Regions from separate parts of the Photorhabdus sp. RM323S genome, predicted to be linked through region 1. Evidence: predicted binding sites of a transcription regulator. Region 1 holds the regulator's gene; the other holds the start of a gene.
What was found. Region 1 encodes Fur, which represses iron uptake genes when iron is present. Its sites were predicted from a motif close to ATAATAATGAGAACNACTATCAA; they were not measured.

Region 1 (4,825 bases):
AAAATAATTTTCTTGTCATGATAATTGTGTTTTATATCCATTAAGATCTGCGTTCTTCCTTATAAACGCAGATCTTTTATGACCTTATTCACTCGAAAGCTGGGATCGCCTGCTCACACCAAACGTCAGTTTGTCAAAGCGCAGCATTTACCTGTATTGGAGGTTCTGGATGAACGAAACTGGGTACCTTTCGAACGCCATTATGCTTCAACAGGCAGGGCACTGTTCAATGATGGGACTCCTGCTTTATGGGGTCATGAAAGGCCACAGCTCGTTCAGAGCACTTGAACACTTGGCGCGTTTAGATTTAGGGTGTATTTTTGTCAGTCATGGCGTGGCACCTGATCACGCCAGAATACCAAATATGACTTTACTCTATATCGGTTCTGTTCAAGCAAGATTAGAGGACATATTTTCAGTGCCTAGCTGTCCTTCAAGCTACCGAAAGTATATTTAATTGGAAGGATCTTGTTGTAGCTTTAAACTTGTCATTTAGTTATCCCGTAGTCTCAAAACTACGACAATACGACCGATATCCCTCGAAGAAAAAGCAGGTTATGGTCTTGTCGAATTAGCCAGCAGGCTTGCTACGCAAATAGCTTACTGCCGCACGCATCATCCTCGGTCAGCCCAAGGTACAGGAGCCAGCGGTAAGCAACATTGACCTGGATTTCCTGTACCAGACGGTGTTTACTGGGCACCCCCAAATAAATAGCCCAGCAACATCATCAATCTGAAGGAACCCTGATGGGTTCCTTTCTATAGATAAAAAATTATTGGCTCAGGAATGAATTACTTCTCGTCATGTGCACTACTGTTTTCGCGACAATTACCTGCGGAGCAATGACCATATAAATAAAGACTGTGGTTTGAGAGTTTGATCCCATAACGTTCAGCGATATTCTTCTGGCGTTTTTCGATCTGTTTATCTCTGAATTCAATGACTTTACCGCAGTCCAGACAGATTAAATGGTCGTGGTGGTGCTGTTGAGTGAGTTCAAAAACCGATTTGCCACCTTCAAAATTATGACGGGTAACAATGCCGGCGTCATCAAACTGATTCAACACGCGGTAGACAGTAGCGAGGCCAATCTCTTCACCGTTATCAATCAGTTTTTTGTAGAGATCTTCCGCACTGACGTGGTGGTATTCAGGATCCTGTAACACTTCCAGTATTTTCAGTCGAGGAAGTGTAACTTTAAGCCCAGCATCTTTTAATGCCTTATTGTTGTCGGTCATGCGGATTCAGTCCTGTTACTCAGTAAAGTGAACTTAGCGATACTTCAAAAAGTACCAGTTAGTTATCAGATTATGATTATAGGCATGGCTAGTGAAAATGAAAACCACGTTAACCTTAACTATCATTACACATTTTGCCAGAATAATCATTTGTAAAACGCAGGAATAACCTTACTATTTATAATGTTTAGGTTATTTTTTTGCCATTCTTCATAATAAAAGAGCGGATATGAGCAGTGTGTTGACAAAAGCGATAGCTTTTGAACGCGACCCCATTGGGTGAGCAGAGCGAATGGCTCTTCACCTACCGCGTATTCACTATTGGTAAGAAATGGCCTGCACCAATATACGTCTATTGAGGTAAATTCCTATCCGGCAATAATTTCCGCCAAACTCATCTCTTCGTAGATCTGTTTAGTCCAGGAATTAACCCGTTCTTCGGTTAATTCTGGTTGGCGATCTTCATCAATAGCCAGCCCGATGAAATGGTTATCATCAGCCAGACCTTTTGATTCTTCAAAGTGATAACCCGCTGTTGGCCAGTGACCAACAATAATTGCTCCACGGGGTTCAATAATGTCACGGATAGTTCCCATCGCATCACAGAAATATTCCGCGTAATCTTCCTGATCGCCGCAACCGAAAAGAGCAACCAGCTTCCCGTCAAAATCGATCTCCTCCAGAGTAGGAAAGAAATCATCCCAGTCACACTGAGCTTCTCCGTAGTACCAGGTGGGGATGCCGAGCAGCAGAATATCGAACTGTTCGATATCTTCTTTACTGCTCTTGGCAATATCGTGGACTTCAGCAACATCGGAACCCAGAATTTTCTGGATTTTTTTGGCAATATTTTCTGTGTTGCCGGTATCGCTGCCAAAGAATATACCTATAATTGCCATAAAATGATATAACCTCTTGTTTTATTTGTGTATTTCTGTTTGGGATATACGTATAAAATGTCAAAATCAGCAGAAAAATTCTGATTGTATTAATAAAAAAACAAAATCCTATTCTGACTAAACAGCAAGGACAATTCTGTCAAATTTGTGTGATTTCGTGCCTTCAATGCTATCAAGCAGTGTTGTCACTTTCTGCTAACTGGGCCAGCAAAATTTGCTCAATGAGTTCACTGCGGCTGATATTGCGTTGCTGCGCAAGAAAGTTCAGCGCATCGACTGCGTCAGCATTTATTTTCAATTCCACACGACGCAGACCACGCACCTTATCACGGCGAAGCTGGTTACGTTTATTGACTCTGAGCTGTTCATCCCTGGAAAGTGGGTTGGTTTTTGGGCGCCCCGGTCTGCGTTCATTTGCGAACAAATCCAGAGTAGTGCGATCCATTTGTTCTTTTGCCATAAATTCAATTACTAAAGGGCGTATACCATAAAATATAGCACGCCATGATACCCCAGCTTCCCGTGTATCGCTACTGCCTGACAAAGATAAAAAGCCGTGTCACTGTTTATTCGTAAAGGATGTCCATTGCGTTCCGATTTTAACGGTACTGGTATTTTTTGCGATACTCGATTGGTGTTAACCCATTCAATTTCTTAAATAACTCTCTGAAGTAGCGAGTATCTTCATAGCCAACTTCATGGCTGATTTCTTCTATGGTCTTATTCGATTTTTCTAAGCAGTATTTTGCCAGGGATAACCGAATTTGCTGGATATATTGAATCGGTGTCTGGCCGGTCGCTGTTTTAAAGCGCCGCTTCATCTGCCTTTCACACAAATGAATTTTATCTGCCAAATCGCTGACCGATAATATGTCTGATGGGGTAGAATGCATCCAATCCTGTAGTTTGTGGATTAATGTGTCTGAGTGCTGGCGGTATGGTACAAAACTTGCCAGAGTATGTGGGGAGACGCCTTCTATATTACCAAATATCAGTTGGCTACAGGCTTCTCTGGTATTTTGACCATATATCTGTTCAATAATATGCATCATCACATTATTGTATTCATAGGTGCCGGAAGTACAAAAAATATTGTTATCACGGGTGACTTTTATTTCTGAATGTAACTGTACTTGCGGAAACATGTCCTTGAATAGGTTGGTAAATAGCCAGTGTGTGGTGGCTTTGCGGTTATTGAGTAAATTAGCTTTAGCCAGTATAAAAGAACCTGTACAAACGGAAACGATAGGAATATTTTTTTCTTCCATCATCTGGAGCCAATCTAAGGTTTCTTGAGTACAAAGATCGAAATCGCAATAAGGGGCCCCAATTGAACCCACCAAGACAATATCTGTTTGTTTTATTTCTCCTATGAGTTTATTGGGTTTTAGCCGAACACCACCCATCCCGACAGCGTCCTGATTATCCTGTGTGACAATATTGATTTCTGGATCCGGCGCTCCGGCTAAACGAGCGGCAATGGTTAAAGCTTCTATTGGGCCAGTAATAGAAGTCAGAGATCCGCCTGAAAATACTAACACGCTTAAAGAAACTGGATTCCTGTCCATAAGAATTCTCCAACTTAAAAATTAAGATGTATCAAGATATTTCATTGTCTAACATTTTAATAACTTATTGTAACAATTTAAGTAAGTTAATTACATTGAGATATTTTTTTAAACAAACAAGTAAAATAAGAAATAATTTCAGCCAAAACTTATTCCATCTTTATTAAGCGTTGGCTAAATTGTCATTTAGTTTTCACCAACTTGTTGATGCCACAGATGCGCGTATAAGCCGCCTTGCTGGAGCAATTGGTCATGCGAGCCAAATTCGATAATTTGCCCCTGATCTAACACACAGATTTTATCCGCGTGGCGAATTGTATTGAGCCTGTGAGCAATGCTGATAACTGTTCTGTTACGGCATATTTCGTCCATATTTGCCATGATTGCCGCTTCGGATTCATAGTCCAATGCTGAGGTGGCTTCATCAAGGATCAGAATAGTTGGGTTGACCAGGAGCGCTCTCGCTAATGCGATTCTCTGCCTTTGACCACCTGAAAGATTTACTCCTTTTTCCCCAACGGGATGCGCAAAACCGTGAGGAAGAGATTGAATAAATTCAATGGCCCCGGCTAACTCAGCGGCACGATAGACTTCTGCATCTGTTGCGTTGGGCTTACACAGCCGAATGTTATCGGTGATGCTGCCAGAAAACAGGATGCTTTCCTGGAGCACAACACTCATATTGCGGCGTAAAGAGACGGGATCAGCAATAGCTAAATCCATACCATCAATCAAAACTTGTCCATGTTGAGGTACGTACAGCCTTTGTAGTAAACGGGTGAGAGTACTTTTACCTGAACCGGATGGTCCAGTTATACCAATAAATTGACCCGATTTTATCAATAACGATAAGTTCGCCAGAACTTCCGGCGTGTCGTCATGGTAGCGGAAGCGAATATTTTTGAATTCAATCTGGCCTTCCAGCTCAGGTACAGAAGCCAATCCCTGTTTACTGTTTTCCATTGGCTCATCAAGAATATCCCCCACACGTTTCAAGGCGATTAACGTATGCTGAAAATCTTGCCAAACCTGTGCGAGCCGGAGGATAGGTTGCGTGACGTGTCCGGCCAGCATGTTGAAGGCGATCAGTTGCCCCGGAGTCAGTTCACCGCGTAAGAC
Region 2 (4,825 bases), on a different contig from region 1:
AAACATAACCCGCTTTTGCATCGTCAGGCTCCAACTGGCGGACAGCCCGGCCGCACTCATCAATCGCCGATACTGCTCTTCATCAAATGGCATATTAAAAGCAATCGCGATCGCTTCCTTAACCAAAACATCACTATTACGGGAAACCAGAACAAAAGGCTTATCCGGGCTAACATTTCCTGCTGCAATAATTCGGTAAAGCCAACCACAACGACCACTCTCCTGCATAATGGCAGAAAAATTACTGATACCGGAATGAGAATTAAGTTTGTAACAAGGCGAACGAGGCTGAGTTACTTGAAGCATGGCCTCTCCCCAACTGAAAATGTCACCAATACAAACATTCTCTTCAGTCAAGCCAGTTGTGGAAATATTTTCGCCAAACGCGGGGGCAATAAAGAAATCTTCCTGATCAGGAAATTGATGTTTCCAGAAATCGTAGTGTTCACGGGGATAATGGCAAAGCGCACGATCGGGGCCACCATGGAAACGGGTTTCGGCCTGTTCATCACCTTCCAATCCAAGAGAAGTCAGACACAGGCTGCCATCAACCATCCGTTTGTTAATTGCACTGGCAGACAGTTTTTCTGATATTTCAATTTTGCCTGTATATACCTGCGGATAATACATAATTCACTTTCCTTATTGAAATCAGCCTGATGATATCATCATAAACCAATCCCCAATCAATAAAAATGCCGGCAGTAATATCCAGCCGGCATAGCAGAAAAGAGAAAATGAGTTAGAAAATTATTTCACTTTTTCCTGATAACGTTTTGCAGCTTCATCCCAGTTAACAACGTTCCAGAACGCTTTAATGTAGTCAGGACGACGGTTTTGATACTGCAAGTAATAGGCATGTTCCCAAACATCCAGACCAGCAATTGGATAGCCAGAAGCACCGGAAATAGCTTCACCCATTAACGGGCTGTCCTGGTTAGCAGTAGATACAACCGCCAGTTTGCCATCATCTTTCAGCACCAGCCACGCCCAGCCGGAACCAAAACGAGTCGCCGCCGCCTGCTCAAATTTCTCTTTAAAAGAATCCACACTACCGAAATCACGTTCAATAGCTTCTTTTAATGGGCCTTGCAGAGTTGTCCCTAATTTCAAGCCCTTCCAGAACAGGCTATGGTTAGCGTGTCCACCAGCATTGTTACGTACAAAAGTACGTTTATCAGCAGGTATCTTATCTAATTGCTGAATCAGATCATCAACATCCAGTTTTGCCAGCTCTGGGAAGGCTTCCAAAGCGCCATTGGCATTATTAATGTAAGTCTGATGATGCTTGGTATGATGGATTTCCATCGTCTGCTTATCAAAATGAGGTTCCAGAGCGTCATAAGAGTAAGGAAGAGAAGGTAATAAATAGCTCATATCATGTACTCCAGTCATATAAGAATGGTTCAAAGTCCACACCTTGTGAACAACATGATCATTATAGTTAATTAAATATTATTGGAAATGATTATCAAAACCACACCCTTACCATGGCTTTATCATAAAACTGTGTTTCAGTGGCTTATCAGTCAATTTATCTATATTTAAGATTATTATTAGATTAGGATTTTAAATTACTATTTTTGGTTAGCAATTAAGCCCACCACACCAAATGACAATTACGTGAAAAATATTCTTTTTATTGCGTGATCTTCCGCGCAAAAAAAAAACAAAAATTCTCCTTACACTTTAGTTAACCTTGTTTTGACATACTATTAACATTCGCAAGGAGAATATTAATATGACTCAAATAATGAAGCACCCTATTCCTGCTGTCATTGCAGAACATGCCCTGATGAATAAACAACAATACCAACAAGACTATCAATTATCGCTGCAAGATCCCGAAAGATTTTGGGGTGAGAAAGGTAACATTGTTGACTGGATTAAGCCTTACACCAAGGTAAAGAATACCTCTTTTGATCCTGGACATGTCAATATCCGTTGGTTCGAAGATGGAACACTGAATCTAAGCGCAAACTGTCTCGATCGCCATTTAAAAGAACGTGGCGATCAAACCGCTATTATCTGGGAAGGCGACGATCCAGCAGAGTCCAAAACAGTAACCTATCGTGAACTGCATCATGATGTATGCCAGTTTGCTAATGCATTGAAAAATCTGGGTATTAAAAAAGGCGATGTTGTTGCTATTTACATGCCGATGGTGCCGGAAGCGGCAGTTGCCATGTTAGCATGTGCCCGCATTGGTGCTATCCATTCTGTTATTTTCGCAGGTTTCTCTCCTGATGCCGTATCTGGTCGCATCATTGATTCGAACACTAAATTGGTTATCACTGCCGATGAGGGTTTGAGAGCAGGACGTACAATTCCCCTGAAAAAGAATGTTGATGACGCATTAAGTCATCCAGCGGTTGTCAATGTATCCAATGTGATTGTTTTTAAACGTACTGGAAATATTGGTAATTGGTACTCTGGTCGCGACCTTTGGTGGCATGAGTTGACAGCAGGCGTAAGTGCTGATTGCCCAGTTGAAGAGATGAATGCAGAAGATCCGCTGTTTATTCTCTATACTTCCGGCTCTACCGGTAAACCTAAAGGCGTGCTGCACACTACCGGTGGCTACCTGGTATATGCATCCTTATCATTTAAATATGTATTCGACTATCATCCGGGCGAAATCTATTGGTGTACAGCAGATGTGGGCTGGGTGACTGGACATAGCTATCTACTCTACGGGCCGCTTTCCTGCGGTGCTATCACTCTGATGTTCGAAGGCGTGCCAAACTATCCTGCGGTTAATCGTTTAAGTCAGATTGTTGATAAACATCAGGTAAATATCCTGTACACAGCACCAACAGCAATTCGTGCCCTGATGGCTGAAGGTGACAAAGCTATTGAAGGAACGAAACGTACTTCTCTGCGTATTCTGGGATCTGTTGGTGAGCCTATTAACCCAGAAGCATGGGAATGGTATTACCAGAAAATTGGTAACAGTCAATGTCCGATTGTTGATACCTGGTGGCAAACAGAAACCGGCGGCTTCATGATAACGCCACTGCCAGGAGCAACTGAACTGAAAGCAGGTTCCGCAACTCTGCCTTTCTTTGGTGTTCAGCCAGCCCTGGTTGATAACCTTGGTGAGCAATTAGAAGGTGTTTGTGAAGGAAACTTGGTTATTACTGATTCCTGGCCAGGACAAGCACGCTCACTGTTTGGCGATCATGACCGTTTCGAACAAACCTACTTCTCTACCTTTAAGGGAATGTACTTTAGTGGTGATGGCGCACGCCGTGATGAAGATGGCTATTATTGGATAACTGGCCGTGTTGATGATGTATTGAATATCTCTGGTCATCGTCTGGGCACGGCTGAAATTGAATCCGCTTTGGTTTCCCACCCTAAAATTGCTGAAGCTGCTGTCGTCGGTGTTGCGCATAATATCAAAGGACAGGCAATTTATGCCTATGTCACTTTGAATCACGGCGAGGAACCTTCCCCAGAATTATATACCGAAGTCCGTAATTGGGTACGTAAAGAAATCGGCCCGATCGCGACACCGGATATCCTGCACTGGACAGATTCTTTACCAAAAACCCGCTCAGGAAAAATTATGCGCCGCATCCTGCGTAAAATTGCTTCCGGTGATACCAGTAATCTGGGAGATACCTCAACACTGGCAGATCCAGGAGTAGTGGAAAAATTATTGGAAGAAAAACAAACAATGAGTATTTCGTGACATACCATGCCGCCGCAAGGCGGCTTAATTAACGAATATAATAAAAATATAAGAGGACATTCTGATGAATGACGCCATTTACCAAGGGATTGAGAATAATCCTCGTTTCAAAGAATTAGTTGAAAAACGAGGCCGTTTTGCATGGCTGCTATCAATAATCACGTTAGTTTTGTATGTCAGCTTTATTTTCCTCATTGCATTTGCACCCGAATGGCTGGGTACCCCTCTTTATGCTGGTTCATATATTACCCGTGGGATACCCGTTGGCATTGGCCTAATTGTTATCTCATTCATCTTAACTGGCCTGTATGTAATCAGAGCTAATGGCGAATTCGATCGTCTTACCTCACAAATTCTTGACGAGGTAAAAAAATGAAGAAATTTTTGCTGACAATAATACTGCTATTTCCTGATCTGATATGGGCCGACACAATTACTGGTTCCGTAGAAAAGCAACCCGTCAACATTCAGGCCATTATTATGTTTGTCCTGTTTGTTGGTTTCACACTCTATATCACTTACTGGGCCTCAAAGAAAACGCGCTCCCGTACTGACTACTACACTGCGGGTGGGCGTATTACTGGTTTCCAAAATGGCATGGCGATTGCCGGGGACTTTATGTCCGCAGCATCATTCCTTGGCATTTCCGCTCTGGTCTATACGTCTGGTTACGACGGGCTGATTTATTCTATCGGCTTTCTAATTGGTTGGCCTATTATCCTGTTTCTGATTGCCGAACGATTAAGAAATCTTGGGCGCTACACTTTTGCAGATGTTGCTTCTTACCGATTACAGCAACGCCCAATCCGTATTTTATCTGCCATTGGCTCACTGGTTGTTGTTGCCCTCTATCTTATTGCACAGATGGTTGGAGCAGGTAAGCTTATCGAATTGCTTTTTGGCCTGAATTACCATATTGCGGTCGTACTAGTTGGTATTCTGATGGTGCTTTATGTTCTGTTTGGCGGCATGCTGGCAACAACTTGGGTACAAATTATCAAAGCCATTCTATTGCTGGCTGGCGCCACCTTTATGGCTCTTATGGTCATGAAAACGGTAAACTTCAATTTCAACACGCTGTTTAAAGAAGCTGTTGCTGTTCATTCAAGAGGTGAAGCCATCATGAGT

Region 2: a site for Fur is predicted at 1,453-1,475, ahead of sodA (superoxide dismutase [Mn]). Genes of this name have one in related genera too.

What each region holds. Positions count from the first base shown of each region.
Region 1 covers NZ_JBHFKZ010000045.1:2,607-7,431, forward strand. The annotation lists gene ACGF7G_RS16555 (hypothetical protein) at 79-288, shown strand; partial or broken gene ACGF7G_RS16560 (transposase) at 621-729, opposite strand; gene fur (ferric iron uptake transcriptional regulator) at 793-1,239, opposite strand; gene fldA (flavodoxin FldA) at 1,608-2,138, opposite strand; gene ybfE (LexA regulated protein) at 2,311-2,598, opposite strand; gene ACGF7G_RS16580 (GlxA family transcriptional regulator) at 2,738-3,706, opposite strand; gene ACGF7G_RS16585 (type I secretion system permease/ATPase) at 3,893-4,825, opposite strand, start outside.
Region 2 covers NZ_JBHFKZ010000060.1:23,970-28,794, forward strand. The annotation lists gene yiiM (6-hydroxyaminopurine reductase) at 1-630, opposite strand, end outside; gene sodA (superoxide dismutase [Mn]) at 751-1,377, opposite strand; gene acs (acetate--CoA ligase) at 1,742-3,697, shown strand; gene ACGF7G_RS19140 (DUF485 domain-containing protein) at 3,762-4,073, shown strand; gene actP (cation/acetate symporter ActP) at 4,070-4,825, shown strand, end outside.